3 regions of the Paenibacillus donghaensis genome follow, and region 1 is predicted to be linked to each of the others. Evidence: riboswitches for the same ligand, from Rfam matches in the RefSeq annotation. Region 1 holds a riboswitch; each other region holds the start of a gene.
What was found. Region 1 has a riboswitch for thiamine pyrophosphate ahead of B9T62_RS05480 (thiamine phosphate synthase). Riboswitches for the same ligand answer to the same signal wherever they lie in the genome.
Positions count from the first base shown of each region.

Region 2: linked by a shared signal. The riboswitch ahead of B9T62_RS10140 (ABC transporter ATP-binding protein) and the one ahead of B9T62_RS05480 (thiamine phosphate synthase) in region 1 are both predicted to bind thiamine pyrophosphate.
Region 3: linked by a shared signal. The riboswitch ahead of thiC (phosphomethylpyrimidine synthase ThiC) and the one ahead of B9T62_RS05480 (thiamine phosphate synthase) in region 1 are both predicted to bind thiamine pyrophosphate.

Region 1 covers NZ_CP021780.1:1,303,940-1,314,045, forward strand. Annotated here, with positions in the region: gene B9T62_RS40515 (type 2 periplasmic-binding domain-containing protein) at 1-217, shown strand, start outside; gene B9T62_RS05455 (type 2 periplasmic-binding domain-containing protein) at 287-1,381, shown strand; gene B9T62_RS05460 (sensor histidine kinase) at 1,473-3,215, shown strand; gene B9T62_RS05465 (response regulator) at 3,268-4,923, shown strand; gene B9T62_RS05470 (hypothetical protein) at 4,977-5,363, shown strand; gene B9T62_RS05475 (SDR family oxidoreductase) at 5,556-6,425, shown strand; TPP riboswitch at 6,601-6,702, shown strand; gene B9T62_RS05480 (thiamine phosphate synthase) at 6,828-7,490, shown strand; gene thiS (sulfur carrier protein ThiS) at 7,459-7,662, shown strand; gene B9T62_RS05490 (thiazole synthase) at 8,122-8,892, shown strand; gene thiH (2-iminoacetate synthase ThiH) at 8,912-10,027, shown strand.
Region 2 covers NZ_CP021780.1:2,347,512-2,357,617, forward strand. Annotated here, with positions in the region: gene B9T62_RS10110 (pseudouridine synthase) at 1-76, shown strand, start outside; gene thiE (thiamine phosphate synthase) at 765-1,418, opposite strand; gene thiD (bifunctional hydroxymethylpyrimidine kinase/phosphomethylpyrimidine kinase) at 1,405-2,229, opposite strand; gene thiM (hydroxyethylthiazole kinase) at 2,263-3,057, opposite strand; gene B9T62_RS10130 (ABC transporter substrate-binding protein) at 3,102-4,160, opposite strand; gene B9T62_RS10135 (ABC transporter permease) at 4,204-4,983, opposite strand; gene B9T62_RS10140 (ABC transporter ATP-binding protein) at 4,964-5,782, opposite strand; TPP riboswitch at 5,869-5,972, opposite strand; gene B9T62_RS10145 (amino acid ABC transporter substrate-binding protein) at 6,240-7,085, shown strand; gene B9T62_RS10150 (amino acid ABC transporter permease) at 7,139-7,807, shown strand; gene B9T62_RS10155 (amino acid ABC transporter ATP-binding protein) at 7,821-8,564, shown strand; gene B9T62_RS10160 (4'-phosphopantetheinyl transferase family protein) at 8,707-9,429, shown strand; gene B9T62_RS10165 (S-layer homology domain-containing protein) at 10,009-10,106, opposite strand, start outside.
Region 3 covers NZ_CP021780.1:317,758-327,863, forward strand. Annotated here, with positions in the region: gene B9T62_RS01170 (hypothetical protein) at 1-428, shown strand, start outside; gene B9T62_RS01175 (AraC family transcriptional regulator) at 611-1,438, opposite strand; gene B9T62_RS01180 (dicarboxylate/amino acid:cation symporter) at 1,448-2,149, shown strand; gene B9T62_RS01185 (beta-L-arabinofuranosidase domain-containing protein) at 2,172-4,475, shown strand; TPP riboswitch at 4,531-4,637, shown strand; gene thiC (phosphomethylpyrimidine synthase ThiC) at 4,743-6,533, shown strand; gene B9T62_RS01195 (hypothetical protein) at 6,581-7,237, opposite strand; gene tkt (transketolase) at 7,541-9,583, shown strand; gene ppnP (pyrimidine/purine nucleoside phosphorylase) at 9,618-9,938, shown strand.

The sequences.
Region 1 (10,106 bases):
CTCAATCGATACCAAGATCCGGCTGATGCTCTCGGCCAATGAAGCACTGCCCGATGTGATCCAGTTCCGCGGCTCGCAGGATGTGGCGGATGCGCTGATTGATTCCGGCAAGTTCCTGGCGATTAATGACCTGTTCGAACAGTATGCCGGAGACAGCCTGAAGAGTGCATTAGCTGAAGATCCTACAGTCTGGAATCCGTACACCCGTGATGGGTAGCGGTATGGCATTCCGGTACTGGACTATGCATACAACAATGATCCGGTGCTCTGGATCCGTGACGACTGGATGAAGAAGTTCGGACTTACGGCGCCGTCCACCGTGGAGGAGCTGGAGAAGATGATGGAGGTCTTTGCTACCCAGGACCCGGACGGCAATGGCAAGAAGGATACGGTCGGACTGGCCATAGGTATCAAGGACGGCTTCAAAACCTGGGGACCGGCGGATACAGCCTTTCTGTTCGGCGCCTATGGCACCATCCCCAATCAATGGAATCTAAGCGACAGTAAGGACCTGGAGTACGGGTCAGTCCAGCCGGAAGTGAAGCCGGTGCTGGCCAAGCTGCGCGATTGGATGAGCAAAGGCTATATTCATAAAGAAGCCGGACTGCAGGATGCAGGCAAAGCACTGGAATTGTTTGCAGCAGGCAAAGCCGGAATCGTGACTGCCCCTTATTGGGCCTATGGCTGGGTGCTGCCAGGTGTCAAGGAGGTTGATCCGAAGGCCGAATACAGCGCCTATCCGCTGCCGGCAGGACCGGACGGCAAGGTGGGCCGCGGGCAATCGGGAACTTCCAACGGCGTGATTCTGATCAACAAAGAGTTCGCCCATCCTGAAGCGCTGTTCCTGTACATCAACTACCTGTTCGACAATCAGGGCGTCGAGGGCAGCGATTTGGAGTATGGCTACCTGGAGGGGTACGATTATATACTGAAGGATGGCCAGCCTGTATGGGACAGCGAGCAATTCCCGGCAGATGCTCCGTTTATGCCTGCGCCTAAATACACGCTGACCTTTGATGGTGCGCGCATTCCTTCGCAGATGATGAAGACGATGAGTGAGCTGGCCGGAGGGAAAGAGCCGCAGAGCACGTTTGAGAAGAAAGCGGCCATGGACCTGCCAGGCAATATCAAGGCCGGCGCGGTTAACTATGAGCAGCGTGAGAGCGCGATGCCCAATATGTTCAACGGCTCCAACACCAAAACGATGAAGAAACGTTGGGATTTCCTCTCCCAGCTGGAGAAGGAAACCTTCAACAAGATCATTTACGGCGATCTTCCGCTGGAGCATTTCGATGAATTCGTAAGCCAGTGGAACAGCTCCGGCGGGGAGACCATCACCAAGGAAGTCAACGAATGGTACCAGTCCGTCAAGACTCCATAAGGGATAGCAACTAAAATAGAAGGAAGAACCTTCCGGTGCCCTGCAGTCTGCGCATGCCGGAGGGTTTCTCCATTCAAAGGGGCTTTAACGAATGCCGAAGGCGAACCTGTTCAAAAAAGTGCTGTTAATTCTATGTATGGTGCTCCTGCCGCTTACACTGATGTTAATGTATGTGAGCCAGGTGAGTATCAGCGTAGTGCGCGAGGAGATTGAAACCAACAGCCGCAGCCGGCTGTCTTTCTATATGCAGCGGCTGGACAGCGAGTTCAATAACTTCGTTAGCTCTATAGCCAATCTGAACAAGGATACCGACATTCAGAAGTTCACCCAGATGGAGGAGAACGCCACCGACTATACCAAGCTTAAATATAAGCTGGAGTCAGGCAAAGAGCTGAGTTCGATCAATTATGGCAGCTGGGAGCATGCGTACACGCTGTATGCTGCGAACTCAGGCGAGATGGTAAGCACACATTCTTCAGTCCGTTACAACGATTATTTTCTACAAAAGCTGCAGGAACAGCGATACGAGCAGCTGGTATGGAAATATGACGATCCGCAGCTTCCCCATATACGTCCGGCGTTCGTCTGGTGGGTATCCCAGCCCTTTGCCCCGCTGAGTGCCGCTGCGGATGCCAACACCATTACCGAGATTCGGGTAAATATCCGCGATCTGGCGGGGATGCTGGATGAATTCAAGGGAGAGAGTTCAGGGGTGCCATTTCTGTATCATGCCGGTGCGCCTGTGATTTCCCCGGCAGGATCTGACCAGAGGGAAATTTCAGAAATTGCCGTGCGCTTTAGCGGGCAGTCTGGCGGAGAAGCGGAGGGCACCTTCACCGCCAGGGTAGAAGGAGTGGTGTACATGGTCAGCTATACTACTTCGGTTGCACTGGACTGGGCACTGATCGAATATGTGCCGCTGGAGCAGATTCTGCAGCCGATTACCACCAGCCGTAAACTGATGTGGCTGTTTATGGGGCTGCTGGTCACCTTGGCTGTGCTTTCCGCTTACCTGCTGTACCGCAACATCCAGGTGCCGATCCGCAAGCTGTATGTTGCGGCCAAGAAGCTGGAGGGCGGCAGCTACGCCTACCGCCTGCCCCGCAACCGAAACGATGAGTTCGGGTATCTGTTTGAGCAGTTCAACAACATGACCGTCCAGATCGGTGACCTGATCGACCGCGTGTATGCCGAGAAGCTGCGTTCCCGGGAAGCCACACTGAAGCAGCTGCAGTCGCAGATCAACCCTCATTTTCTATATAACTGCTTATTCTTTATCAAGAATATGACCCGGCTTGGAGAGAAGGAGACGGTTATGGCCATGGCCGTGAAGCTGGGGGATTTCTTCCGCTATACCACGCACGTGGACCAGCAGGAGGCGACGCTGCGCGAGGAGGTCACCTTGGTAGACAACTACTTGTCCATTCAGCAGATGCGGATGAAGCGGCTGCGCTTCGAGATCTCAGTGCCGGAAGAGCTGATGGAGCTGAGCATTCCCCGTCTGCTGCTGCAGCCATTGGTGGAGAATGCCGTTGTCCATGGCATTGAACCGAAGGAAGGAGAGGCGCTGATTCAAGTCAGAGGGGAGACCCTTAACGTTAACGGCAGACCTGTATATGTCATTACTGTGGAGGATAATGGTGTCGGCATGACTGAGGAGGCCTTGCAGGCTCTGCTTGCCTCATTGAAGCGCAGCCAGGAAGCGGCAGGCAATTGCGGCTTGCGCAATGTGCATCAACGGCTGGTGCTCCGCTTCAGCAGCGGCTCGGGCCTGAGCATGGAAAGGTCTGAGCTTGGAGGCCTGAAGGTTGCTATCTGCTGGTCGGAGCTGTAAGAAGAGAGTGACAGAGGTATCATACTAAGCTGACGCAAGAGGAGACTGTGCGATGTTTCAGGTGCTGATTGTAGATGATGAAGAGTCGGTAGTGGAAGGAGTGGCCGCTACCCTTCCTTGCCCCAGGCTGGGTATTGAGGCCATTCACAAAGCGTTCTCTGCTTCGGAGGCATTGGCAACGCTGGCTAAACATCCTGTGGATCTGTTGATTACCGATATCCGCATGCCTGGTATGTCGGGTCTGGAGCTGATGACCCGGGTGCAGGAGATCTCCCGCACGACGAAGTGTATCCTGCTGACCGGCTATGCCGATTTCGACTATGCCAAACAGGCGATCTCGGGCGGTGCTCTCAACTATCTGCTGAAGCCGGTGGATGACGAGGAGCTGATCACCGCCGTCGAGCAGGCGCTGGAGGCGAAACGCCAGGAATGGCAAGGTGTGGTCTCACGGGAGCGGACGGAACGAACACTTCAGGAGAACCTTCCGCTTCTGCGGCGCAATCTGCTGCTGGAGCTAACCCAGCGCAAGCGGTTGCCGCCGGAGGTGCTGGAGGGCAGAATGCAGACGCTTGGGCTGCCGTTTGCCCACGGAGATTTCATCGCATCTTTAATGGTGCGGCTGGAGGAGCCATTTATCCAATATGACGATTACAATCTGCTCTTAATGGAATACGCTGTTACGAATATTGCCGAAGAGGTGCTGCAGGAGCATTATACGGTGTGGTCATGCCGCGATGCGCACGGCTACCTTGTGTTCGCGCTAAAGCCGTTGCACAAGCAGTGGACCCCGGAGGCAGCCGGTGATCCGGCAGCAGCAAGCGCACTACAGCGCCCTCAGGCCACAGAGATACTGGAGCGGCTTGCCGGAGTGATCCAGAACTTCATACAGGCAACGATGAAGGGCAATATCTCGGTCTTCGGCGGAGCCTGGGGAGAATTCCCGGCCCATCTGGCGGATATGTACGAGGAAGGGATGCTGGCTTTCCGGCGGCACATCGGCGGCGGGTTCCTGCTCATTCAGCCGCAGGAGGACGCCTTAGCCCGGCCCATCCAGGCGATGTATCATCTGTATGAGCCACCTGTCTTGACCGATCTGCTCGAAGCGGGCCGCTGGGATGACTTCCGAAGCAAGATTGGCCGGATTCTGGCAGAGCTTGCGGAACGGTTCGTCGGCTCGGGGCAGCATGCGCTGGAGGCCTATTGGGCGATTGCCGGGGCGCTCGCGTATATCGCCCACAAGAGCGGGTATGGCCTGTTTGATCTGGTTACCGGAGACCGAAATCTGCTGGCCTTCGATTCCTTTCATTCCATCGGACAGATGCAGGCGCGGATTCTGGAGCTGGTGGATCTGGTGCAGGCCGAGCTGGAAGGGGAAACCCGGCATGCCCATCATGTGATGATCCGCCGGATACACAGCTACATTGAACAGCATCTGCATAATGATGTTTCACTGCAGGCCATTGCCCAGGAGGTTTTTCTCCATCCGGTCTATGTGTCGCAGCTCTACAAGAACGTGATGGGCGAGAGCCTCAGTGATTATGTATTAAGGCAACGGATGGAGAAGGCTGCCTTTCAGATTAAACACAGCCGCAAAAAGGTATACGAGGTTGCCGAGCTGGTCGGTTACCAGCATGTCCCCTATTTTATCAGAGTATTCAAGAAATATTACGGCATGCCACCGCAGGAATACCGTGATGCCCATAGCTAAAGGTTCCTCCTGGCAGTGGAAGTCTAATTCAAGTTAGAGGAGAGGACAGGACAATGAAACTTCAGCAACAAGCCATGATTGATAACGAAGGGCCTTGGACCGATGCGGACGGACAGCCGATTCATGCGCATGGGGGAGGTATGCTTGAAGTATCCGGCTGGTACTACTGGCTGGGAGAGGACCGGCGTGAAAGGGTAAGAGTCTCCTGCTACCGTTCGCGCAATCTGGTGGACTGGGAGTTTCGCGGCCATGTGCTTACCTTGGATTCCCCCTTTCAGCCCCTCTACCGCCGCACCTCGCTGCTGAGCGCCCGAGTTCCGCTGGCCTTGTCAGCTGGCACTACGTCTGAATCGGGTCTTGATCTGGCAGATCCGGCCTTCAGCCATGATTACCGGCAAGGGGCTGACCCGCGATTATTCCTGCTTGCTCCGGTGCGTTAGGTTCGCAGGCCGGGCGTGTGGCAGTAGTCTGGCGGACTGTTGGCGGACTGTTTGACGTCTGTGTGAGCGGGTAAGTAATAGGCGTAAAGCGGTTTGAGTTGCAAGCCGTGCATAAACCCTGTTACTTCTGCCATCCTATTACACAGGAAGTAATCTAACTATCCCACTTGCATTGCGAAAGGAGAATGGATGATGTCAGACAGTACCCAAACACAGCAAACTATGCCCCCGCAGGTGCAGAACCGCCAGCCGGGAATCGAAAGTGAAATGAAGCCGCGTCCGAAATACGAGCCGACCAATTATAAAGCCGCCGGCAAATTGCTGGGCAAAGCCGCGCTAATCACCGGCGGGGACAGCGGCATTGGCCGCTCGGTCGCCGTGCTGTTCGCGAAGGAAGGCGCAGACGTGGTGATCTCCTACCTGAACGAGCATTCCGATGCCGAGGAAACGAAACGTCAGGTGGAGCAGGAGGGCCGCAAATGCGTCCTGATCCCTGGCGATATCGGAGTTGAGGCCTTCTGCCAGGATCTGATCAACCAGACCATCAAGGAGCTTGGCAAGCTGGACATCCTGATCAACAATGCTGCCGAGCAGCATCCGCAGGACAAGATAGAGGATATTACAGCCGAGCAGCTGGAGCGGACGTTCCGCACCAATATTTTCTCGATGTTCTATCTGACGAAGGCGGCTATGCCGCATCTGCGGGAAGGCTCTAACATCATCAACACGACCTCCATTACAGCCTACCGAGGCAACCCGCAGCTGCTGGATTACGCTTCGACCAAGGGTGCAATTCTCAGCTTCACACGCTCCTTGTCCACGAATCTGGCTGAACAAGGCATTCGTGTCAACGCCGTAGCCCCCGGCCCAATCTGGACGCCGCTGATTCCATCTACCTTCGATGCCAAGAAGGTCAGCGAATTTGGCGGTACCCAGCCGATGAAACGTCCAGGGCAGCCGGAGGAACTGGCACCGGCCTATGTCTACTTGGCCTCCGACGATTCCAGCTATGTGACCGGACAGGTTATCCATGTCAACGGCGGCGAGATTATCAACGGTTAAGGCCTACGATCCTATCGTCATCTTTCTAAGCTGCAGTCCGTTTCGCGGGCTGCAGTTTTTGGCATTCTGCGGAGGGTCTAGGAGGGCGTGCACCTGCGATTTGCGCAATTTATTATTTTACAATGCTTCTTCAGGAATATTGTGTTAGTATTTATAGTGAAATTGACAAGTTCATAGCTATCGCTAGGGGGGCCGCAAGGCTGAGATGAACATAATGTTCGGACCCTTTGAACCTGATCTGGTTTATACCAGCGTAGGGAAGTGAAGTACGAATGACTGTAAGCGGGCCATCATGCGCCTTATTCTTCTACAGCTTTTCTGCTGCCTTCCGTTGTTGGAGGCGGCTTTTTTGCGTTTCAGATCACGGGCTGCAGCGGGTTATGAAAGTAAAGGAGGCGGCGCATGGCGCGTAAAGAACTGCATCTGATTTCTGACGGGAAGCGGGCAGTGGCTCCATTTATAGAAATGGCTGCTGCGGTCCATCCCTTACTGGATTATATCCATCTGCGGGAGAAGCAGTGGTCCGCCCTGGAGCTGCTGGCTGCCGCCGAGCAGCTCCAGCATGTGGGGGTTCCGGCATCCAAGCTGGTCATTAACGACCGGCTGGATGTGGCCCTGGCCGCAGGCGCGGCAGGGGTTCAATTGGCCTGGCATAGTCTGGGTCCGGCCGCTGCCCGGCCGCTCGCGCCGTATCTTCGGCTGGGCCGGTCGGTGCACTCTCCGGCGGAGGCGGCTGAAGCTGCCCGGCAAGGGGCCGATTACTGCCTGTTCGGCCATGTATTCCCCACAGGCAGCAAGCCGGGGCAACGTGAGCGCGGGCTGGCAGAGCTGGCAGAAGCCGTGGGCTGCTGCCGGATTCCGCTGATTGCCATTGGCGGCATCCGGCCGGAGCATGCCGGGCAGATCCTCGCAGCGGGTGCGGCGGGAATCGCAGTGATGTCCGGCATCTGCAGCGCTGCTGATCCGGTGGCTGCGGCCGAAGCTTATTATGCTGCGGTTCAGGCTCCGCAAGCAGGTGAAGGAGGTGTACAGGATGAAGCTGCGCATCAACGGACGATCCGTTGAATATTCCGACAGCTGCCGGACGGTAGCGGATCTGGTAGCTATGCCCGACTGGGCCAAGCGGCTGCTGATCGTGGAGCTTAACGGCGAAATTGTCAGCAAGGAGGCGTATCAAGACACCGCGCTTGCCGAAGGGGACCGGATTGAGCTGGTGCATTTTGTCGGCGGCGGCTGAAGCTGAGGCTGAGACTGAGACATGGGGCTGTCGGACATGTCAACGCAAGAGGCAGAGGACATAACAATTTTTCTGCTCATCTCTCGGGATCTTTAATTTAGTTGCGAAACTGCATCTAATTTGCGATTTTTTCTTATTTTGGAGGAAATAAGTGCGAATACGCATCTATTTTGGAGGTTTGAGCGTTCCAGGATTGATTTACTCGAAATTAGTTGCAGATTTGCACTTATTCGCCTGCTAATGGATGTTTCGGCTGAATTTAGTTGCAGTTTCGCATCTAATTTACTCCAAACGTTCGAGGACACATTATAAATCCTTGGCAGAGCCTGGGGCAGATACTACTCTCACATCTAATGCTGCGCTCAATGTTCCAGACAAATGCTTAGCCATCCTCGTTAATATCTTAACCAGTAACCAGCAACGGAATTATATCTAAAAAGTATCCAGGAGGCGGAGTTTATGCAAGATCCTTTGGTGATAGGAAACACCTCTTTAAGCAGCCGGCTGTTCATCGGAACCGGCAAATACAGCCGCAATACCCTCATTCCCGAGGTGGTTGCGCGCTCAGGCTCGCAGGTCATTACGGTAGCCCTGCGCCGGGTGGACCCCGGGGCGGACGAAGAGAACATCGTCAGCCATATTCCGGACCATATGACGCTGCTTCCCAATACCTCCGGCGCCCGCACGGCGGAGGAGGCGGTGCGCATCGCCAGACTGGCCAGAGCAGGTGGGCTGGGAAACTGGGTGAAGATCGAAGTGATCAATGACCAGAAATATCTGCTGCCGGACAATCTGGAGACGATCAAGGCGACGGAGATTCTGGCAGCCGAAGGTTTCGTTGTGCTGCCGTATATGAGCCCTGATCTGTCGGCAGCCTTGCGGCTGCGGGATGCCGGGGCGGCGGCAGTCATGCCGCTGGGCTCGCCGATCGGCTCGAACCGCGGCCTGCGCACCAAAGAGCTGCTCCGCATCCTCATAGAGGAAGTGAAGTTGCCGATTATTGTGGATGCCGGTATCGGCAGGCCGTCTGAAGCAGCCGAGGCGATGGAGATGGGGGCGGCAGCTGTACTGCTGAACACGGCTATTGCCACGGCACGTGATCCGCTGGGAATGGCAGAGGCCTTCCGGGAGGCTGTATCCGCCGGCCGCAAGGCCTATCTGGCAGGACTGGGACCGGTCGAAGAAGCGGCGGTAGCGTCCTCGCCGTTGACCGGATTCCTGGGAAACTAACAAGGAATGAGGGAGTATCATGAGTTTTTATGAAAGTCTGACCCGGCTGGAGCAGCTTCCGTTTGAGTCGATATGGAAAGAGGCCACGGCAGCCGATGTGCAGCGAGCGCTGGCGAAAGACTGGCTCACTGAAATGGATCTGCTGGTCCTGCTCTCACCGGCTGCCGGGCCTTATCTGGAGGCGATGGCGCAGAAGGCGCAGCGGCTGACCCGCGCACACTTCGGGCATGCCATGCAACTGTTCACCCCGATGTATCTGGCTGATTTCTGCGTGAACCACTGTACCTATTGCAGTTTCAGCTCGATCTACGATTTTCCCCGCAGCAAGCTGACTCTGGAAGAGGTCCGGCGGGAAGCGGCAGCCATTGCCGCAACAGGTCTCCGCCATATTCTGATTCTCACGGGGGAATCGCGCAGGGACAATCCGGTAGCTTATGTCAAGGCATGTGTGGAGGTGTTGCGCGAGTATTTTTCCTCCGTCAGCATTGAGATCAATCCGCTCTCCGCGCCGGAATATAAAGAGCTGCTGGAGGCGGGGGTGGATGGTCTTACACTGTATCAGGAGGTGTACCATCAGGCAACTTATCGCGAGCTGCATGTCAAAGGCCCCAAGCGGAACTACCGCAACCGGCTCGATGCCCCGGAACGCGGCTGCCAGGCTGGTTTCCGCTCCGTGAACATTGGGGCTCTGCTGGGGATGTATGACTGGAGACAGGAAGCTTTTCTGACAGCGATGGATGCGCGTTATCTTCAGGATAAATACCCGGACTGTGAGATCAGCTTGTCTCCTCCGCGGTTCCGGCCTTATCTGGGTGATTTCAGCCCCGAGAGTGATGTGACCGACCGTGCGCTGGTGCAGATTATATTGGCGTACCGTCTGTTTCTGCCCCGTTCAGGTATCACCTTATCTACCCGAGAGCCGGCTGCTCTGCGCGATCATCTGCTTCATCTGGGGATTACCAAAATGTCTGCAGGCGTATCCACGGAGGTTGGCGGGCACACCAGCGGAGGCGGGACCCCGCAGTTTGAGATTTCCGACAGCCGCACGGTCTCTGAAATTACAGAGATGCTGTATGCCCAAGGATTGCAGCCTGTGTTTAAGGACTGGGATATGCTGGGGCTGGAGAGGGTTTAAAAGCATGGAATTCTAACTGGATGAGTTTGATATCACGAACGGTGCTGCAAAGAAGCTCTCCATCTATACACTGGAGAGT
Region 2 (10,106 bases), 1.0 Mb from region 1:
TGACGGGCTGGAGCGGGGAGAGTGGAGAGAAATGGACGAAGCGGAGCTGCAGCAGCTGTTCTTTTTGCTGAAATAGTTGTTATTATTTAGATCCCAGCGAGTATTAGAGGGTTGCTCTGAAACATTCGGAGTCATAAGATGCGAAATTGGTTACTACTTAGAGCCCCCTTGTGTTCCTTGTGTTCCTTGTGTTACTCGCCCACGCAGGGACCTAGGTAGTAACCGAAATTGCAACTAATTTCAGCTGAAACGCCCATTATCAGGATAATAAGTGCAAATCTGGTTACTACTTAGGTCCAGTGAGGAATGATAGGGAAATTCTACCGCTAGTTGGACGAAGGTTGGGCGTTCTGGCGAGCTTATAGGGATTTTTACCACTAATGAGGTCCTAACCGCTCCGAAAAGCCCTCAATGGACGATGTAGTGGTAACTTTTCCCTATAAGCCACGACAATCGAGCATGAGCCAGGTATTAACGGTAGTTTTTCCCCATAGCCCCCTCAGGCATCTAATTTGGGCTGTTGAGCGTTATAGTCCCGATATACTCGAGATTAGTTGCAGATTTGGTTACTACTTAGGACCCCAGCCATTCCCAAGTAGGTTTGTGCCTTTGTCAGGGGCGTTCGTAAGGTTGAGGTAATCAAATGCGCATTGTGGTGAGTGGTGAAGGAGTAGACTTGCGTGTCAACCGACGAATTAAAAAAGAGCAGGGCTTTCCCGTATAACCGTGGAAAGCTCTGCTCTATTTATTATGGCTGACCATCATTAGCCGATGGCCTGCACGAACGCTTCCGCCGCAGCCTGGACGTCGGCCGCCCCGGCAATCGCCGAGATCACGGAGATGCCGTCTGCTCCGGCAGCCATAACCGGTCTGCAGTTAGCGGCAGTAATGCCGCCAATGCCGACCAGCGGGATACTCAGGCCGCTGCGGCGGAGCACTGAGATTGTGTTCGTGCCTTGCACCGCGCGGGCGTCGTCCTTCGACGACGTCGGATAAACCGGGCCAACGCCCAGATAATCCGCTCCGTCGGCAATCGCCTGGCCTGCTTCCTCCAGCGTATGCGCGGAGACGCCGATGATCTTGCGCGGGCCAAGCTGCTCGCGCAGGGTACGCGCGGGGACATCCTCCTGCCCGACATGGATGCCATCGGCATCCAGCGTTACGGCTAGGCCGATATCGTCGTTGACGATGAACGGGATGCCATGGCTCCGGCAGATCTGCTGCAGGCTTCGGGCCAGCTCCATACAGGCGGCACCGGTTAGGGCGGCGGGTCCTTTCTCGCGGAACTGGAACATCGTAATGCCGCCGGCAATCGCTGCGCGGAGCACCTCGGCCGGGGTTTGGCTGCAGTTGCCGCTGCCCATAATGAAATACAGCTTCAGCTGCTGCCGGATCACACTGCTGCTAATACGCTCCATTACGCTCACCCCGCATCCGGTTCTGATAGGCAAAATGATTCGTCGGTCCATGGCCTCCGCCTAGTTCAAGCCCATCTTCAATCGCGGCCTGGATGAACGCCTTGGCCGTAGCTGCGGCCTCCTGGACTGTACGACCTTTGGACAACTCCGCGGCCAGCGCCGCCGAATAGGTGCAGCCAGTACCGTGAGTATGCAGCGTATCGATTCGTCTGCTCGTAAGATAGCTGAACTGTTCGCCATCATAGAGCAGGTCCACAGCTTCTGTAGTTCCGGTATCATGCCCGCCCTTGAGCACCACATAACGCGAACCCATCTGATGAATGACCCGGGCTGCGTTCTCGCGGTCTGACAGACTTACAATCGTAAAGCCGGTGAGAAGTTCGGCTTCGGGTATATTGGGGGTGGTAACCCAAGCCAGCGGAATCAGCTCGCTGATCAGCGACTCTACAGCTTCGCTCAGCAGCAGTGCGGCCCCGCCTTTGGCAACCATCACCGGGTCAATCACCAGCTTGCGCCAGCCGTACTGCCGCACCTTCTGTGCGACACAGCGGATAATCTCGGCGCTGAACAGCATGCCGGTCTTGATGGCATCCGGCTGCAGATCCTCGCCGATGGAATCCAGCTGCTGGGCGATGGCTTCCAGGGACAGCGGATATACCCCCTGTACCCCCAGCGTATTCTGCGCAGTGATAGCGGTGAGTGCGGACATGCCATAGACGCCGAGCTCCTGAAAGGTCTTCAGATCAGCCTGAATACCGGCTCCGCCGCCGCTGTCGGAGCCGGCGATGGTTAATACTTTGTTGATGCTCATCCATGTTGTCCTCCTTGTAACGTCAGGTGTGGATTAATGAAGCTGGCTAACTCTGGATCTGGCTTGGTATTGTTCTGGAGTGACCAGAGCAAGCTGATTCAGGAATTCGATCTGGAAGCTGCCCGGACCCTGGCCTGCAGTCCGTTCTGCGGCGATCTCGGCGGCAACGCCATAGAAGGAGAGGGCTTCCGTAGCCGCTTCCAGCCATGCTCCACCGCTGACTGCCAGGAAGGCGCCCAGCACTGCGCTGAGCAGACAGCCTGTACCGGTCACCTGAGTCAGGATGGAGTGGCCGTTGCCGGCGACATAGGTAGTGCTGCCGTCAGTAATGATGTCTTCCTTGCCGGTGATGATGACGGCGCAGCCCAGCTTGCGTGCCGCTCTTACGGCAAGTAGAGGGACATCGCCTTCGCCCGCTCCGGCATCTACCCCCTTGATCGACCAGCTCTCGCCAATCACATGAGCGACCTCGGCTACATTGCCGCGCAGCGCCGTAATCTTAAGCTCGCTTACCAGCCGGTGCGTGACTTCCGTGCGGAATGCCGTAGCCCCGGCACCGACGGGATCGAGCACCAGCGGCACACCATGCTGGTTGGCTGATTGTCCGGCCAGCAGCATGGAACGGATCGCCGCATCATTAAGCGTGCCGATATTCAGTACAACTGCCGCTGACATCGCCGCAATATCGGCCACCTCTTCGCTGGCATCGGCCATAAACGGCGAGGCGCCAAGTGCGAGCAGGCCATTCGCGGTGAAGCCGGCCACTACAATATTGGTAATGTTGTGAATAAGCGGATTGCTCTCACGGACTTTGGACAGATAACTCATAACTATTCCCCCTGGACGATTCGGATTCTGATATGAACGGAAATCTATTGCAGATTAACAAAAGCATCCTTGGCATTAATCTCGGCATTCAGCAGCTTATTGTCAGCAAGCCACTCATGCACCTGCTCCCAGACGGCCGGGTCCTGATAGCCGAAGGCTTCATTGCCCGCGTCCATCAGGGGCAGCAGAATCTGCAGGCTCTTCTGCTCGATCTCCGGATCAAGCGGAGAAGTAGCATCCTCTTGCTCCAGCAGCCATGCTATTGCCTCCTTGGGATGCTCCTGCACAAACTGCTGGCCTTTGGTGGCCGCCTGGATAAACTGGCTGAAATAGCCCTGCGAATCCTGCAGCCCTTGCTCGCTGCTGACCAGCACCAGCTCATAGTAGTCAGGAACGCCATAATCAGTCGGATCGAGAGAGAGGACCGGATGGCCTTCTTTTTCCAGAATCAGCTGCTCGTGGTTAATGAATCCGCCCATAATGGCGTCCGTTCTGCCGGTAGCAATCGCCGGGATCAGATCGAAGCCTATATCGGTGAGCTGCAGGGATGCCGGGTCTCCGCCATCATTTGCCACCATCGTACGGATCATCGCTTCATAGAGCGGGATGGAGGAATAGCCGACCGTTCCGCCTGCCAGATCCTTCGGTGTCTTGACAGCGCCATCCTGTGGCACCATCAGATGGTTCAGCGGATGTCTGACAAGGGCCGCAATCGATTTGACCGGGATCTGCTCGCCGCGCGCCATCAGCACCTGGGGCTGGTAGCTGAGCGCCAGATCCACCTTACCTGCCGCTACCAGCTTCAGCGCATCATTGCTGTCCGCAGGCATCTGGATTTCTACGTCCAGACCAGCATCGGCGAAATAACCCTGCTGCTCGGCGGCATACAAGAAGGAATGTACGGCATTCGGATACCAGTCCAGCATGATCGACAGCTTGTGGGGTTCGCTCTCCGCTGCAGGTGTATTGGCTGCTGCAGGAGTACCTGTGGCTGCTGCGTTATCGCTTCCGCTGTTGCTTCCGCAACTGCTAAGGATCAGCATCAGGCTCAGGAATAACAATATAGTTTTACTAAGATTGCTTTTAGTACGGGTATGACTCATGTTTGGAATCCTCCTGTTTTCGCAGAAACGGATGCCATCTCCCTCAGAGGACGGCAGAGCCGTTTCTTCTTAAAATAACTACTTCAATCCAAGCGACAGCGAGAAACAGCAGGATGCCCATGACCGACAGCAGAATCACCGCCGCAAACATCTCGGCGCTCTGTAAATTGCCCGCCATCCGGCGGCTGAAGTAGCCCAGACCCTCACGGCCGCCCAGCCATTCGCCAATTGTCGCCCCAATGACACAATATACAACCGACAACTTAAGGCCGGAGAAGAAGGCAGGCAGTGCCAGAGGGGCCTGGGTCTTCGCCAGCACCTGCCAGCGGCTCGCGCCCATCGTCAGCAGCAGGTCACTGTAGCCTTTGCCGCTTGAGCGGAGGCCGTCGTAGGTGCTGACCACCACCGGGAAGAACGCGGTCAGGAAGACCACCGCCACCTTGCTCCACAGCGTATAGCCGAACCACATAATGAAGATCGGCGACAAGGCAATCAATGGAATCGTCTGGCTGATGATTAGAAAAGGATAGAGGGCTTTCTCCAGCGGCCGGAACATAAACATTCCCGTGCCCAGCAGGGTACCGCATAGGATTGACAGCAGGAACCCGGTAAGCACCTCCTGCAAGGTGGCGAGCAGATGCACGCCAATCAGCAGCTTCCGGTGTTCCAGCAGGGCCGCTCCAATGGAGGAAGGGGCAGGCAGGATGAACTCCGGGACAGCGCCCAGCCGGACCACTAGCTCCCAAACCGCCAGCACCACCGTGGCCAGCAGTGTGAACGGCCCGTATTTCTGCAGCAGCCCTTTATATGATTTTGCTCTCATACAACCTCCGCTCCAGCTGCGCACGCAATTCAATGAATCGTGGCTCATAGTTCATCGTGTGTGTTCTCGGTCTTGGCAGCTCCACAGTCAGCTCTTCCAGGTCCTTCTCTGGACCAGCAGCCATCAGATAAATCCGGTCGCTGAGCAGCAGCGCCTCCTCCAGGTCGTGGGTGATGAATAGAACCGTCTTGTTCAGGCTCCCCCACAGGTCCAGCAGCCAGCGGTGCAGCTCTCTTTTGGTCAAGGCGTCCAACGCACCGAAGGGTTCATCCAGCAGCATGAGTTCACTGCCGGTTACAAGGGTGCGGATGAAGGCCACGCGCTGGCGCATGCCGCCGGACAGCTCGCGCGGGTAGGCGGCTTCATAGCCGGCTAGTCCGAATTGGCGCAGCATTTCGCTTACCCGGGCGGCGTCTTCCTGTTTGTTGTTCCGGCGGCTTAAGGTGAGTGGCAGCAGGCAATTGTCCAGCGCCGTGCGCCAGGGCAGCAGCAGATCCTGCTGCGGCATATAGGCGACCTTGCCCAGCCGCTGCGGCCCCGGCGTTCCGCCATCCAGAGCGAGTCTGATCTCGCCGCTGCCTGGCTCCAGCAGTCCGGCAATCATGCGGAACAAAGTGCTTTTGCCGCAGCCGCTCGCACCGACCACGGAGATGAATTCTCCGCGCCGCACCTTCATGGAGAGATTGGAGAATACCGGAGTGCGGACAGGTCCGGGAAAGCTGTAGGCCAGATGCTGAATTGATAATAACTCCGTAATACGCAGCCCCTCCTTAGTAGCTTGAATTTCATTCCTTTCCATAAAAACAAGAAAGACCCATCTAGTTCCCGGAGGAATAAATGGGCCAAATCATCCACGCTGCATCTGCCATTGCCATGCAAATCTATGAACATTCTGCTCCACTTCCCTCCGCTGGTATAATCCAGATCAGGTTCCAAGGGTCCGGAGCATCAAGCTCCATCTCAGTCAGGCGACTCCCCTAGTGAATAAACAGGACACTATGAAATTACAATCGGTTATTAATATAGCACAACCTGGAAAGCTGTGGCAATGAATATCAATGAGGGCGGCGCAGACCGTTCACGAATATAGCAGGATAGGGGAAAGAGAACTCCCTGCACATGTGCAGCAGCAGCGTATGTGCAGGGAGTTTTTTTGCGATGACAGCGCGACTGGGGTGAGGAGAAATTATTGCATTTTCCGGGCAAGCTATAGCTCAGTCATTAAGAAAGGGGAATTTGGAATGAAAATACCTGTAATGCGTAAGTTGAGTCTGCTCTTCCTGCTGGCTTTGGCCGTGTCGGGCTGCGGGAATAATACAGCCGATAATTCGGCGGCTGAACCTACGGCAGCACCCAAACCAGGTTCTGCTGCAACCGCGGCACCTCCAGCTGCAGCAGACGACAGTCTGCAAGCCGTCAAATCCAGGGGCAAGCTGCGGATCGGCACCGAGGGCACCTACGCGCCATTCACCTATCACGATACGGACGGTAAGCTGACCGGCTTTGACGTTGAGATTGCCACAGAAGTAGCGAAACGCCTGGGGGTGGAGCCGGAATATTTTGAAACCCAATGGGACGGATTATTTGCCGGGATGGATGCTAAGCGTTTTGATGTGATTTTTAATGAAGTATCGGTTACGGATGAGCGCAAGGTTAAATATGACTTCTCCGAGCCCTATATCGTTTCCAAGGCAGTGCTGATTGTCGGTGAGAATAATGAGGAGATTACGAGCTTCGCTGATCTTAAGGGGAAGAAGTCCGGGCAATCTTTAACCAGCAACTTATCCAAAATAGCAAGTGAAAATGGTGCGGAAATCGTGGCAGTGGATGGTTTCAACCAGGCTATTGACCTGCTGATTTCGGGACGGATCGATGCAACGGTGAATGACGGTTTGTCTTACCTGGATTTGAAGAAGCAGAAGCCGGATGTGAAGATCAAGGTGGTGGATGAAATAGAAGGAGGTTCACAAAGTGCGGCAGCCTTCCTGAAGGGACAAGATGAGCTGGTTCAGGCTGTCAGTGCTGCGATTTCCGATATGAAAAATGACGGCACCTACCTTACTATTTCCGAGAAATATTTCGGAGCCGATGTTTCCAAATAATTTAGGGCCAGGTTTCCGCTGCGGACTAGAGGCCTGCGAAGGATGTCATAACGATGGATGAGCGCAAACTGCAGATTGTAATAGACTCGCTGCTGCCACTGCTGAAAGCCGGGGTGGCTTTTACCCTTCCCCTGACGCTGGTATCTTTTGTGCTGGGCCTGCTGCTGGCGGTATGGACGGCGCTTGTGCGGCTGGCCCCTTGGACGTTTCCCAAGCTGATTGCCCGCTTCTATGTGTGGATCATCCGTGGAACGCCGCTTTTGGTGCAGCTGTTTATTATTTTTTACGGCTTGCCGACATTGGGCATTGTGCTTGATCCATTTCTTGCCGCAACCATTGGATTTACACTTAGTGTGGGCGCTTATTCATCGGAAATTGTGCGTGCCGCCATTCTGTCGATCCCCAAAGGCCAGTGGGAGGCCGCTTTCTCAGTCGGCATGACCCGGTCGCAGGCGCTGCGCCGGATTATTCTGCCGCAGGCCGCACGTGTCTCGGTACCCCCGCTGTCCAACTCGTTCATTAGTCTGGTAAAGGATACCTCACTGGCGGCAACGATTACCTATGTGGAAATGTTCAAAACCGCGCAGCAGATTTCCGCCACCACCTACGAACCGCTGCTGGTGTACTGTGAGGCCGGGGTGTTCTATCTGATGTTCTGTTCGGTACTGTCCGTGCTGCAGATCTATCTGGAGAAACGTCTGGGCCGTTATTCTGCAGGTTAAAGGAGAGATACATTTGATTGAAATCGCTGATTTGCATAAATCCTTCGGCACGCTGCAGGTATTGAAGGGGATTGACCTTAAGCTTGAAGACGGCAAGGTGCTGGTCATTATCGGCCCCTCCGGTTCCGGCAAAACCACACTGCTGCGCTGCTTCAACCTGCTGGAGATTCCTGACCAGGGCACTCTGGCCCTCGGAGATACCGTGATTCATTTCAACGGGCTGGTTACCATTCCCCGTAAAGCACTTCAGGCTGTTCGCCAGCATACGGGAATGGTGTTTCAATCCTATAATTTATTCCCGCATATGACGGCGATTGGTAATATAATGGAAGGACAGGTTACCGTTCAGAAGCGGTCTAGAGATGAAGCGCGTAAGCGTGGACTTCAATTGCTGGCCAAGGTGGGCCTGGCTGACAAAGCGGATTCATATCCGCACCAGCTATCCGGCGGACAGCAGCAGCGGGTGGCCATTGCCCGGGCTATGGCGGTGGAGCCGGAGGTGCTGCTGTTCGATGAACCAACCTCGGCGCTCGACCCCGAGCTGGTGGGTGAAGTGCTTAAGGTGATCCGCCAGCTGGCTGCGGAAGGCATGACGATGATTATTGTGACCCATGAGATGAAATTCGCCGCCGACGTGGCAGACTGGGTAATTCTGATGGATGAAGGTGTGATTCTGGTGCAGGGTACCCCTCAGGAGGTGCTGATAGAGACGAAGAACCCGCGTGCGCTGCAGTTTCTCAGGCAGACTGAGCGGTGATGAGGGTAGCGAAGGTGGATGGTGGACGCTAACAGCTGGCTATCAACTGCTGACTGCTCCTTGGATTCTGCTGAACGTTGTTTAGCCAAGTATCCTGGTTAGGTTGCAAGACAAGTATTAGTACAATGGCGGGAGAGGTTGTGTGGGTGTGAAGATGTGGAACGGGGAGGACACTGGAGTCTGTTGTGTTGAAATACCGGCTGATGTGGCGGAGCCGACCGTGCTGCAGTTGATGTCAGCGCTGTCTGCCGCGAAGCAGCAGAAGATCAGGCGGTTGATGAGGCGGGAGGACGCGCTGAATGTGTTGATGGCGGACATCCTCTCCAGGCTGTGCATCTGCCGGACACTGGGCATCAGGAACAGGGAGATTGAATTCGGTCAGAATGCGTATGGGAAACCCCATCTTATGGGACAGAATAGGCTTCATTTCAACCGTTCCCATTCCGGGTCCTGGGCAGCTGTGGCCGTATCGACCGAGAGTGTGGGAATTGATGTGGAACGGATAAGCAAGGCCGATCTAGGGGTGGCTGAACGTTTTTTTGCGCCGCAGGAGTACAGGCAGCTGCTGCAGGTGGAAGGGGGGGAGAGGCAACGTTTCTTCTATGATCTGTGGACGCTGAAGGAGAGTTATATCAAGGCAGCCGGACAAGGGTTGTCGCTGCCTTTGTCCTCGTTCTCGATTGATTTGCGCAGTGAGCAGATCACCCTGGAGACGGAGCATGAATGGAAGCCTTGTTACTTCCGCCAATATCCGATTGATCCCGCATATCGCTTATCACTCTGCTCGCCGCTGAACCGTTTGCCGGATGACGTGGAGATGATAGGGCTGGCAGATCTGTGCGAGGAATTCTCACAGTATTTATAGGTCATTATAGGTATACATAAGATAACAGCAGGTTGGACAAGGAACCAACGAACCAACGAACCAACGAACCAACGAACCAATGAACAACGAACGAACAAACGAACGAACGAGCCAACGAACCACAAACATACGAACCCGCGAGCCAACCAACCTCACGACGGACCGTTTAGCCCCTATTTCGTCATTTCTGCGTTATTTTGCTGCGTTACGGACCCTATAGACCTTATTCGTACACTTTAGGCTCCCAGCAGAGGGAATTAGGCCAAATAGGGGCAACTGAGTCTGTTAGCGCAGTGAAATATGCTGTTTTGCAACAGATAAGGGCTCCTCGGTCCGTTGTCCCTCAACGGCCACGGGGAATAATGAGTTGGTTACTGGCGGGGTTCAGACTTATTCTGGAGAAACGGTAGTGTTCGCCTTTAACAGCGATTGGAAGAACCCTTCGAACCCGAATCGAGGCTTCATTCACAAGTAACCTACCGCTGATTTTGGTTTTGAACCGAAAAATTGACATCCAAACTTTTAATAGTTTGGATGTCAATTTTTGTTAGTATTGAATCCTTCTGGTTCATGGAAGGATTATTCCGCTTCCAGAGCCGCAGCCTGCTGGGAGCTCAGGTAATCAAGTGCGTTATACAGCATTACTGCTGCTTCAGCGCGTGTGATTTCGCTTTTTG
Region 3 (10,106 bases), 990 kb from region 1:
GGACCGCGCCGCACAAATACTTTATGGTCAATCTGCTCAGCATTAAAGGAGCCGTGCGCCATACGCCGGAGTGGGATGCCAACCGCAAAGCTTATAATCTGAAGAAAAGCGGCAACGAGGAATCGCCAAGAGCCTTTAACGTGTATTGGGCAGGCGAGCGGTTTGTACTGCAGGGAACAGCGACGGGCTTGCCGGATACCGTACAGGTGACCATGACTGGTGGATACACCACGCAGCTGATTGCAGCGGATGAGGAGAAGACAAGGTGGATGGGCGAGCTCTATGATCCGGCTTTTGATAAACTGCCGGATGGGCCGGTCACCTTCACGTTTACAGCAACGAATGAATACCAGACAAAAGTAGATACAGTAGCCGTTGTAATTGATGGTGATTGGGCTGATTATTTTAGAGTTCATCGAATAAAGTGATTTTTATGCCGCCTATTGGCGGCATATTTTATATTTTGAAGAGTAGAAGTCAACCATACCGACCGTCTCAGGGGGGTGCGCTCGTTTTTTGTTTTAACGATGTAAGTGCTTGTCCCGATCTGGGGACAAGCACTTACATCGTTAGCCGCAAAGGACTTTTATTCATAGCCAATTAAGATGAGTTAATGGAATTCTGATCTATTCGGTGTCGACAGGTTGACAACTGGCTGATTGCGGTATTGCAATGGCGTTAAAGAAGTGATCTTTTTGAACTGCTTGCAAAAGTAAGAAGAGTCGGTAAAGCCGACAAGGGCAGCGATTTCCCCGACGGAGTGACGTTTTTCTGCCAGAAGCTTCATTGCTTTTTGGACCCTGATGGAGAGCAGCAATTGCAGTGGGCTCAGTCCGTATTTTTTCTTTACGGAGCGAATGATATGGGCCGGATGAAAGGAATACTGGGCGGCAAGTTGGTTCAAATCGAAAGGGTTCTGATAATGCGAAGAAAAATAATCTAAAATTTCCTCTGCCAGCTCCTTTTCTTTTTGATGTTCCCGTAAATCACATAAAATTGTTAATATTTTCAGAAATGACTGCTGGTATTCGATCTGGGATTTTGTCGACGAATAAAACAGCTTCTCATTCTGATATTTATCAATTTTGACCTGGGAAATACTATCCATATAGTTCTTCATGATTTCATGCAGGCTGTCGTCAATCCTTCCGTATTGGGGAAGCGAAATATAAAACACATCTTTTTTATAGTATTTCGTTTTGTTCATTTTGGAATCGACCTGAGTGATGGGATTCTCGGAATAGAAGTAATGTCCCGTTGTATAGAAATGAACCCAGGAGAAGGTCGTGTCGGAAGTGCAGGCTTTGTAGCCTTTATGCAAATTCCCGGGCGGCAAAATTAAATATTGGTTGGGCTCAATCGTATATTTGCGCCCATCCTCCTCCAGATAAAGAGTTCCCGAAAAGACGAATATCAAGTCAAAGGTTTGGTCAAGCATGCGGCGTTCATGAAGATTTCTATTATTATGTATTACGCTCCTGTGGGCATCGCCTGCTACTTCGCGACACTGATCGGCAAGGTAGGCAATCAAATTGTCTGGTCCGTTGCCCGGGCGTCCATTATTTACGTGGTTTTTTGTATATTGTTTTTCATTCTGTTTTCCTTTTTGGCTACGTATTATGGGGGAGGGAAAACCGGAGTCAAGCGTTTTTGGAAAAATATATGGCTGCCGTTGACCACAGCGATGGGAACATGCAGCAGTACGGCTTGTATTCCCGTGAACAGACTGGCCGTGAAGCAAATGGATATTCCCGATGAAATCGGCGACATCATCATACCGCTTGGTGCAAGTATGCACAAAAATGGAGTAGTAGCCGTCCAAATGATCAAAATTCTTTTCTTGTTCGGGATTTTTGATATGACGATGGGCACGGGAGATATGGCTAAGGCCGTTCTGGTTGCCTTAATCAGCGGAATTATTGTAGGCACAATTCCCAGCGGCGGGTTTATTGGGGAACTGTTTATTTGTACCGCCTTCGGGTTTCCGATGGAAGCGGTTCCGATCCTGGTGATTCTGGGAACGATTACAGACCCGCTGTGCACTATGGTGAATGTAACCGGCGATCCGGCCATTAGTATGGTGATTTCACGGATTATCGAAGGCAAGAACTGGATCAAACAAAAAATAGGCGCTGTGACACAGGCGTAGAGTACAGAAAGGCGGATTGGAGATGGAACTGGGGCAAAACGCCGTCAGATTGGCAAGCGCGAAAGAAAAAACGGAACTGGACAGTAATGCGATTTATCTGGGAAACTTAAATACAGTAGAAGCCGATTTGAAGCTTCCACTGAAGGGGAAGTATGGCTCTTCCATTCAATGGGAATCGAAAGAGACTCTATTTATAAGTCATACAGGCAAGGTTACCAGACCTACCTTTGGGGTAGGCAATCGGAAAGTTGTCCTTGTCGCGACGTTAACGTATGAAGGAGAAGAAACCCGCAAGACATTTGAAGCAACGGTTCTCCAGGAAGAATATAAAGCAAAGATTGTTGCAGTTAATCCGCTGACCGTGCGCACGAACGTTGGGGAACAGCCGGAACTGCCAACCGTCGTCATTGTAAAAAATGATACCGGAAGTTATACGGTAAGCCCGGTTTCCTGGGACCCGGTGAAAGAGGAGGCTTATCGGCAACCTGGATTTTTTTCGATCCACGGTACAGTAGAAGGAAGTCCCTTGAAGGCTTTAGTCACCATTCAAGTGGTGGATAAGGCTCAGGAAACAGGCGATCACGTCAAGCGGCTACAGGAATTTCAGGGTCAAAAGGTAAGCTTGGAAAGTAAAAGTGAATTTGGAGCGGCTATGCACCGTTTTCTGCAGTTTGTGCGGTCGATGGATGATGACCAGATGCTGTATAATTTCAGAGCGGCGGCCACCGGGGATACTAAAGGGGCACAGCCAATGACGGGATGGGACGCTCCGGAATGCAATCTGAAGGGACATACCACTGGACATTATCTTTCTTCACTGGCTCTTGCTTATAATGCCACGGGAGATTCCGTGCTGCTGGGCAAAATTCAATACATGGTTACAGAATTGGGCAAATGTCAGACAGCCCTGTCTGAACAGGCGGGCTATGGCCAGGGTTTCCTGAGCGCGTATTCGGAAGAACAGTTTAATCTGCTGGAGCAGTACACCACTTATCCGGATATATGGGCTCCTTACTATACGCTACACAAGATTATGGCCGGTCTGCTGGATTGTTACGAATTGGCGGACCAGAGCGAAGCTTTGGATATATGCGATAAACTGGGCCATTGGCTCCACAACCGACTAAGCCGGCTTCCAAGAGAGCAGTTGCATAAAATGTGGTCACTTTATATTGCCGGGGAATTTGGGGGTATGAATGAGGTATTGGCTAAGTTATATGCGATCACCGGCAATGAACATTATTTGATGACAGCGAAATATTTTGACAATGAGAAGCTGTTCCTTCCGATGAAGGAGAATATAGACACTCTGGGAAATATGCATGCCAACCAGCACATTCCACAGGTGATTGGAGCCTTGAAGCTGTTTGAGGTTGCGGGGGACAAGGCTTATTTCAATATCGCAGAGAACTTCTGGACGATGGTGACACAAAGTCATAGTTATTCCATCGGAGGCACCGGAGAGACGGAAATGTTCAGAGAGCCGGACGCCATTGCCGGCTTTCTCACCGATAAAACGGCGGAAACCTGTGCGAGCTATAATATGTTGAAGTTGACCAAGGAGCTTTTTCAGTTTAATCCGCGCAAAACGTATATGGACTATTATGAGAAGGCGCTTTATAACCATATTCTTGCCTCAGAGAATAGCCGAAAAGCGGAGGGTGGCAGCACCTACTTTATGCCACTGGCGCCCGGATCTATCAAGAAATTCGATACGCATGAAAATACCTGCTGTCATGGAACCGGTCTGGAAAATCATTTTAAATACCAGGAAGCCATCTATTTTCATGATGAAGACAGACTGTATGTGAACTTGTATATTCCCTCTCGACTGGATTGGAGCGAGCAGGGACTCAGCCTGGTGCAGAACCGGGACCGGGACGGCTTGGAGACGGTCCACTTTTATATCGAGGGCGGTCCCGAGACGACCCTTATGTTCAGAATTCCCGATTGGGTATCAGGGCCCGTTCAAGTAAAGATTAACGGAGAGCCTTGCCGCGATCTGGAGTATGAACACGGATATTTAAAGCTGCGTAAAGTATGGAAAAAGGATGAAATCGAGCTGATGCTGCCCTGCTCTTTGAGATTGGTTGGCGTCTCCGATGACCACACCCTTAAAAGTCTCGCTTATGGACCGTATGTCCTGGCGGCAATAAGCGGGGAACAGGATTATCTCTCCTGGAGCTACAGTGAACAAGAACTTCTGGAACAAGTCATTCAACAAAAGGACAACCCTTTGACGTTTATTCTGGATGTTGTCGAGTTTGTTCCCCTGTATCTAATTCAAGATGAACGTTATCATGTGTACTTCAAACTTGCCCGCTGATTATATTTGTTTGACAAAAGAACCCAATGCATGTAGCTTATAACTAAATAAATAAGATACCCACTAGGGGAGCCTGAATAGGCTGAGACGGGAAAAGTGCATTTCCGGACCCTTGAACCTGATCTGGATTATACCAGCGTAGGAAAGTGGAGTCGGACTTTTTTGAGCATAGCTATTATTTGCTGTTCTTTAATCAAGCCGCTCCATTGTGGAGCGGCTTTTTGCTGCGCATTCTTATTTATAACCATTCCATTAGGAGGAAATAGAATGCCAAGTACAACAAATGAGGGTAATGTGAATCTGTCTGCTTTTCCGGGAAGCCAGAAGGTCTATGTGGAGGGCTCGCGGCCGGATATTCGGGTTCCGATGCGTGAAATCAGTCTGAGCAGAACCACAGGAATGGCCGGAGAAGAAGACAATGCGCCGCTTCGAGTCTACGATACAAGCGGTGCTTATACTGATAGCGAGGCTTATAGCGATATCCGTCAAGGCTTATCGCCACACCGCTTGTGCTGGATTATGGATCGCGGCGATGCAGAAGCCTATGAGGGAAGAGTGATCAGACCGGAGGATAACGGCGGTATCGCTGCCAGCAAGTCACCGGTAGAAGTATTTCCATGTACTGGACGCCAACCGTTAAAAGCAAGGGAAGGACGTAATGTCAGCCAGCTGCATTACGCACGTCAAGGCATCATTACAGCAGAGATGGAATATATTGCGATTCGCGAGAACGTAACACCGGAATTCGTCAGGGCTGAGGTAGCCAGCGGACGTGCGATTATTCCGGCGAATATTAATCATCCCGAAAGCGAGCCGATGATTATCGGGCGCAATTTCCTGGTGAAGATTAACGCTAATATCGGCAATTCGGCCGTCTCCTCCTCGATTGAGGAGGAGGTTGAGAAGATGAGATGGGCAACTCGGTGGGGCGCGGATAATATTATGGATCTTTCCACCGGCAATCATATTCATACCACCCGGGAATGGATTATCCGCAATTCCCCCGTGCCTATTGGTACGGTGCCGATTTATCAGGCGCTTGAGAAAGTAAACGGAAAAGCGGAGAACCTGACGTGGGAGATTTACCGTGACACGCTTATTGAACAGGCAGAGCAAGGGGTGGACTATTTTACCATTCATGCCGGAGTGCTGCTTCGCTATATCCCGTTAACGGCGGAACGAATGACAGGAATTGTGTCCCGGGGGGGTTCGATTATGGCGGCATGGTGCCTTGCACATCATCAGGAGAACTTTCTGTATACCCATTTCGAGGATATCTGCGAGATTATGAAAAGATATGATGTGGCTTTCTCCCTGGGTGATGGCCTGCGGCCGGGTTCGATTGCCGATGCCAATGACGAGGCGCAGTTTGCTGAGCTGGAGACTCTGGGGGAGCTGACGGCGCTGGCTTGGAAGCATGATGTGCAGGTGATGGTGGAAGGCCCGGGGCATGTACCGATGCATCTGATCAAGGAGAACATGGATAAGCAGCTGGAACTGTGCCATGGCGCCCCTTTTTATACATTGGGTCCTCTGACTACTGATATTGCACCTGGTTATGATCACATCACCTCAGCCATCGGGGCAGCCATGATCGCTTCCTTCGGAACGGCGATGCTGTGTTATGTTACGCCGAAGGAGCATCTGGGTTTGCCGAATCGGGAGGATGTGCGCGAAGGTGTCATTACCTACAAAATAGCCGCCCACGCTGCCGACCTGTCCAAAGGGCATCAAGGCGCACAGGATCGCGATAACGCGTTGTCCAAGGCCCGTTTCGAGTTTCGCTGGCGGGATCAATTCCATCTGGCGCTCGATCCGGAGCGGGCATTGGAATATCACGATGAGACGCTCCCGGCGGAAGGAGCCAAGACGGCGCACTTCTGTTCCATGTGCGGACCCAAGTTCTGCAGCATGCGCATTTCGCATGGGATTCGGGATACGGCGCGGCAGCAGGAGGTTGAGGGAACCGGGCAAGACCCGGAGGAGTTGGCGATTGCCGATGGAATGAGGGAGAAAGCGGCGGAGTTCAAAGATGGCGGCGGACTGATTTATAAGTAACCTCATTATTATAAGTAGGGAACGGGTAGCGGGCCAGGGAGGTGTCCTCAGACAATTCCCTTGGCCCGTTCTTTCATTACTCTCATCATTCGTGAGGCAACCGAAGCTGGCGGTGCAATAGAGGGGGTATTCGTATGTATGAGGGCTGGACGGAGCTTGCGACCCTGCGTTTTGCGTACATAGTAGGTAAGCTTGCCGCTGTAGATTTTATTGGCGTTTAGAGATAGGGCAAAGTCCTCCGGTGTTACGAAGCAGGCCGGCTTGTTCACATGGTGGACTTCAATTTCTTCAAATACGGAAGCTACAAAATGGGAACAAAAATAAGCGTCCTCACGGTTGATTTTGATGTTCAGCAGCACGCCGATCAGCCCAAGCAGATGATATTTGTAACGTTCCTGATTCTGCATCATGCCCATAACGTGGTTATGCATTGTATCATATTGCTCGCTGGATACCCGCAGCTGATAAATGGAACAATCTGCATTACTGTAGAAGGGGTCATTGAAATCTTCCCGGATGAACCCGGCGATAAACGGATTATGGGCTTTTTTTCTGCCGAAGCTGTATACTTCACAAAGTTCACTGTCAAAAGCAATCGATGCATGATTCAGCTCGGCTTTGGTAAACCATCTGATCATTCCGCTGAAAGCAGTGCCTGTTCCAGTGAGCACAATATAAATATCCTTGTTAGAAGTCATGTTCATTCGCAGTCCTTTCTTATAAAGGTATGAGACGATTCGTTGTCCTCATGTGTCTTTGGTACCTCCATCTTACTGTATAATCCAGCTTTGTAAAACAAACTTTAGTCGCATTGAAACCTAGACTTTAGCCTAAGTAGTTTCTGGTCTCACAGCTGTTGCTGTTTCTACGTATATTCATCCGGTAAAGTTGCACAACCTAAGCTGTCCGAAAGCGGGGTTTCTAAAAACAATTGGAAATGCTTCTGCACTAATGATACAATAAGAGTCAAAATGACATTCTTGAGATTTATGAGGAGGATTCTATTAATGAATGAACAACAGCAAGCGATCCATAAGGATGAGAATTCCACAGTGGACAACCTCGCAATCACAACAATCCGTACCTTGGCTATTGACGCTATTGAGAAAGCGAATTCAGGACACCCGGGAATGCCGATGGGCTCCGCTCCTATGGGATATCAGCTGTTTGCCAAAACAATGAAACACAACCCGCTGCACCCTACATGGGTTAACCGTGACCGTTTCGTGCTCTCCGCAGGCCATGGCTCCATGCTGCTCTACAGCCTGCTGCACCTTAGCGGCTATGATCTGCCTATGGAGGAATTGAAGCAATTCCGCCAATGGGGAAGCCTTACACCAGGTCATCCGGAGTTCGGACATACAGCAGGCGTCGATGCTACTACAGGCCCGCTGGGTCAGGGGATCGGGATGGCTGTCGGCATGGCAATGGCTGAAGCTCAGCTGGCTGCCACTTACAATAAAGAAGAACATAATGTAATTGATCATTATACATTTGCCATTTGCGGCGATGGAGACCTGATGGAAGGTATCTCTTCCGAATCCGCTTCCCTGGCAGGGCATCTGAAACTGGGCAAGCTGATTGTTATGTACGATTCCAATGATATTTCACTGGACGGCAAGCTGAACCTTTCGTTCTCCGAGAATGTTGCGAAACGTTTCGAAGCTTACGGCTGGCAGGTGCTGCGTGTGGAGGACGGCAATGATCTTCCAGCACTGGGCAAAGCGATCGGAGAAGCACAAGCTGATAGCGGCAAACCGACACTGATCGAAGTGAAGACAGTAATCGGCTACGGCAGTCCAAATAAACAAGGCAAGGGTGGACACGGTGGTACACACGGATCCCCGCTGGGTGCCGATGAAGCCAAGCTGACCAAAGACTTCTACAAATGGGTATATGAAGAGAACTTCCATGTGCCTGACGAGGTCCGCGCCCGTTTTGAAGAAGTGAAAGAGCAGGGAATTGCCGCCAACAAAACTTGGGACGAGCAGTTCGCCGCTTACAAAAAAGCTTATCCGGAGCTGGCTGCGCAACTGGAAACAGCGATTAACGGCGACCTTCCTGAAGGCTGGGATGCTCAGCTTCCTGTCTACACTACAGAAGACAAAGCCGTGTCCACGCGTGTAGCCTCAGGCAATGCGCTTAATGGTCTGGCTGCAGGCATTCCACAGCTGGTAGGCGGCTCTGCCGACCTGGAAAGCTCCACCATGACTCATCTGAAGGGACTGCCGGTATATACTTCGGAATCTTATGACGGCCGTAATATTTATTTCGGCGTTCGTGAATTCGGCATGGCGGCAGCGATGAACGGGATTGCACTGCACAGCGGCCTGAAAGTGTTCGGCGGCACATTCTTCGTGTTCACCGATTATCTGCGTCCGGCGGTTCGTCTGGCATCGATCATGAAGCTGCCAGTAACCTATGTGCTCACTCATGACAGTATTGCTGTAGGTGAAGACGGTCCTACCCATGAGCCTATCGAGCAGCTGGCTTCCCTGCGGATCATCCCGGGCCTGACTGTGATTCGTCCGGCTGATGGCAATGAAACATCCGCTGCCTGGGCTTATGCGCTGGAGAACAAAGCCAACCCGGTAGCTCTGGTGCTTACCCGCCAGAATCTGCCGATCCTTGCAGGCACCGTCGAAGGTTCGCGCGAGAACATCAAACGCGGTGGTTATGTTGTATCTGAAGCGAAGAACGGCAAACCGCAGGCTCAGCTGATTGCTACTGGTTCTGAAGTACAGCTGGCTGTGAAGGCACAAGCCGCTCTGGCAGAAGAAGGCGTTGATGTTCGCGTAATCAGCCTGCCAAGCTGGGATCTGTTCGAGAAGCAGGATAAAGCTTACCGTGATTCCGTGATTCTGCCGGAAGTCAAAGCCCGCCTTGCTATTGAAATGGCTCAGACCTTTGGTTGGGAACGTTACACCGGCGATCAGGGCGATATTCTGGGCATTACTACCTTCGGCGCTTCCGCACCGGGAGATACTGTAATCAAAGAATATGGCTTCACCGTAGAGAATGTTGTGAGCCGTGTGAAAGCACTGCTATAATAGACGGAAGTACGAGACAAAGGGGAGAACACTAATGGATCAGTTCACAAATGCGACAGTTCTGAAAGCAGCTAATATTTATCACGGGGGACAAGTGACCAGCCGTACACTTGTACTGGAAGACGGCACGAAGGTTACCCTCGGGATTATGCTCCCTGGAGTATATGAATTTGGAACGGAAGGTCCGGAGACGATGGAAATTCTGTCCGGCCATCTCAAAGTGCTGCTTCCCGGCACAGAGGTGTGGCAGGAGATTAACGGTAAAGAAACATTCCATGTACCCGGCAACTCCAAGTTTGCGCTTGAAGTGTTCGAGCTAACTGATTATTGCTGTTCTTACCCGGTGGTTGGTTAAAGAATCGATCCCACCCAAACCAAACCTCGATCCCACCCAAACCAAACTCTTCGATCCCACCCAAACCCTCCCTTCCAAGGGAGGGCCCCAAAGGGCTGCGCCCTCTGGACTCCCGCAAGCTTGGCGAATGAGTCTGGCGGTACTGTGATTAGGAGGGTGGGTGCGAAG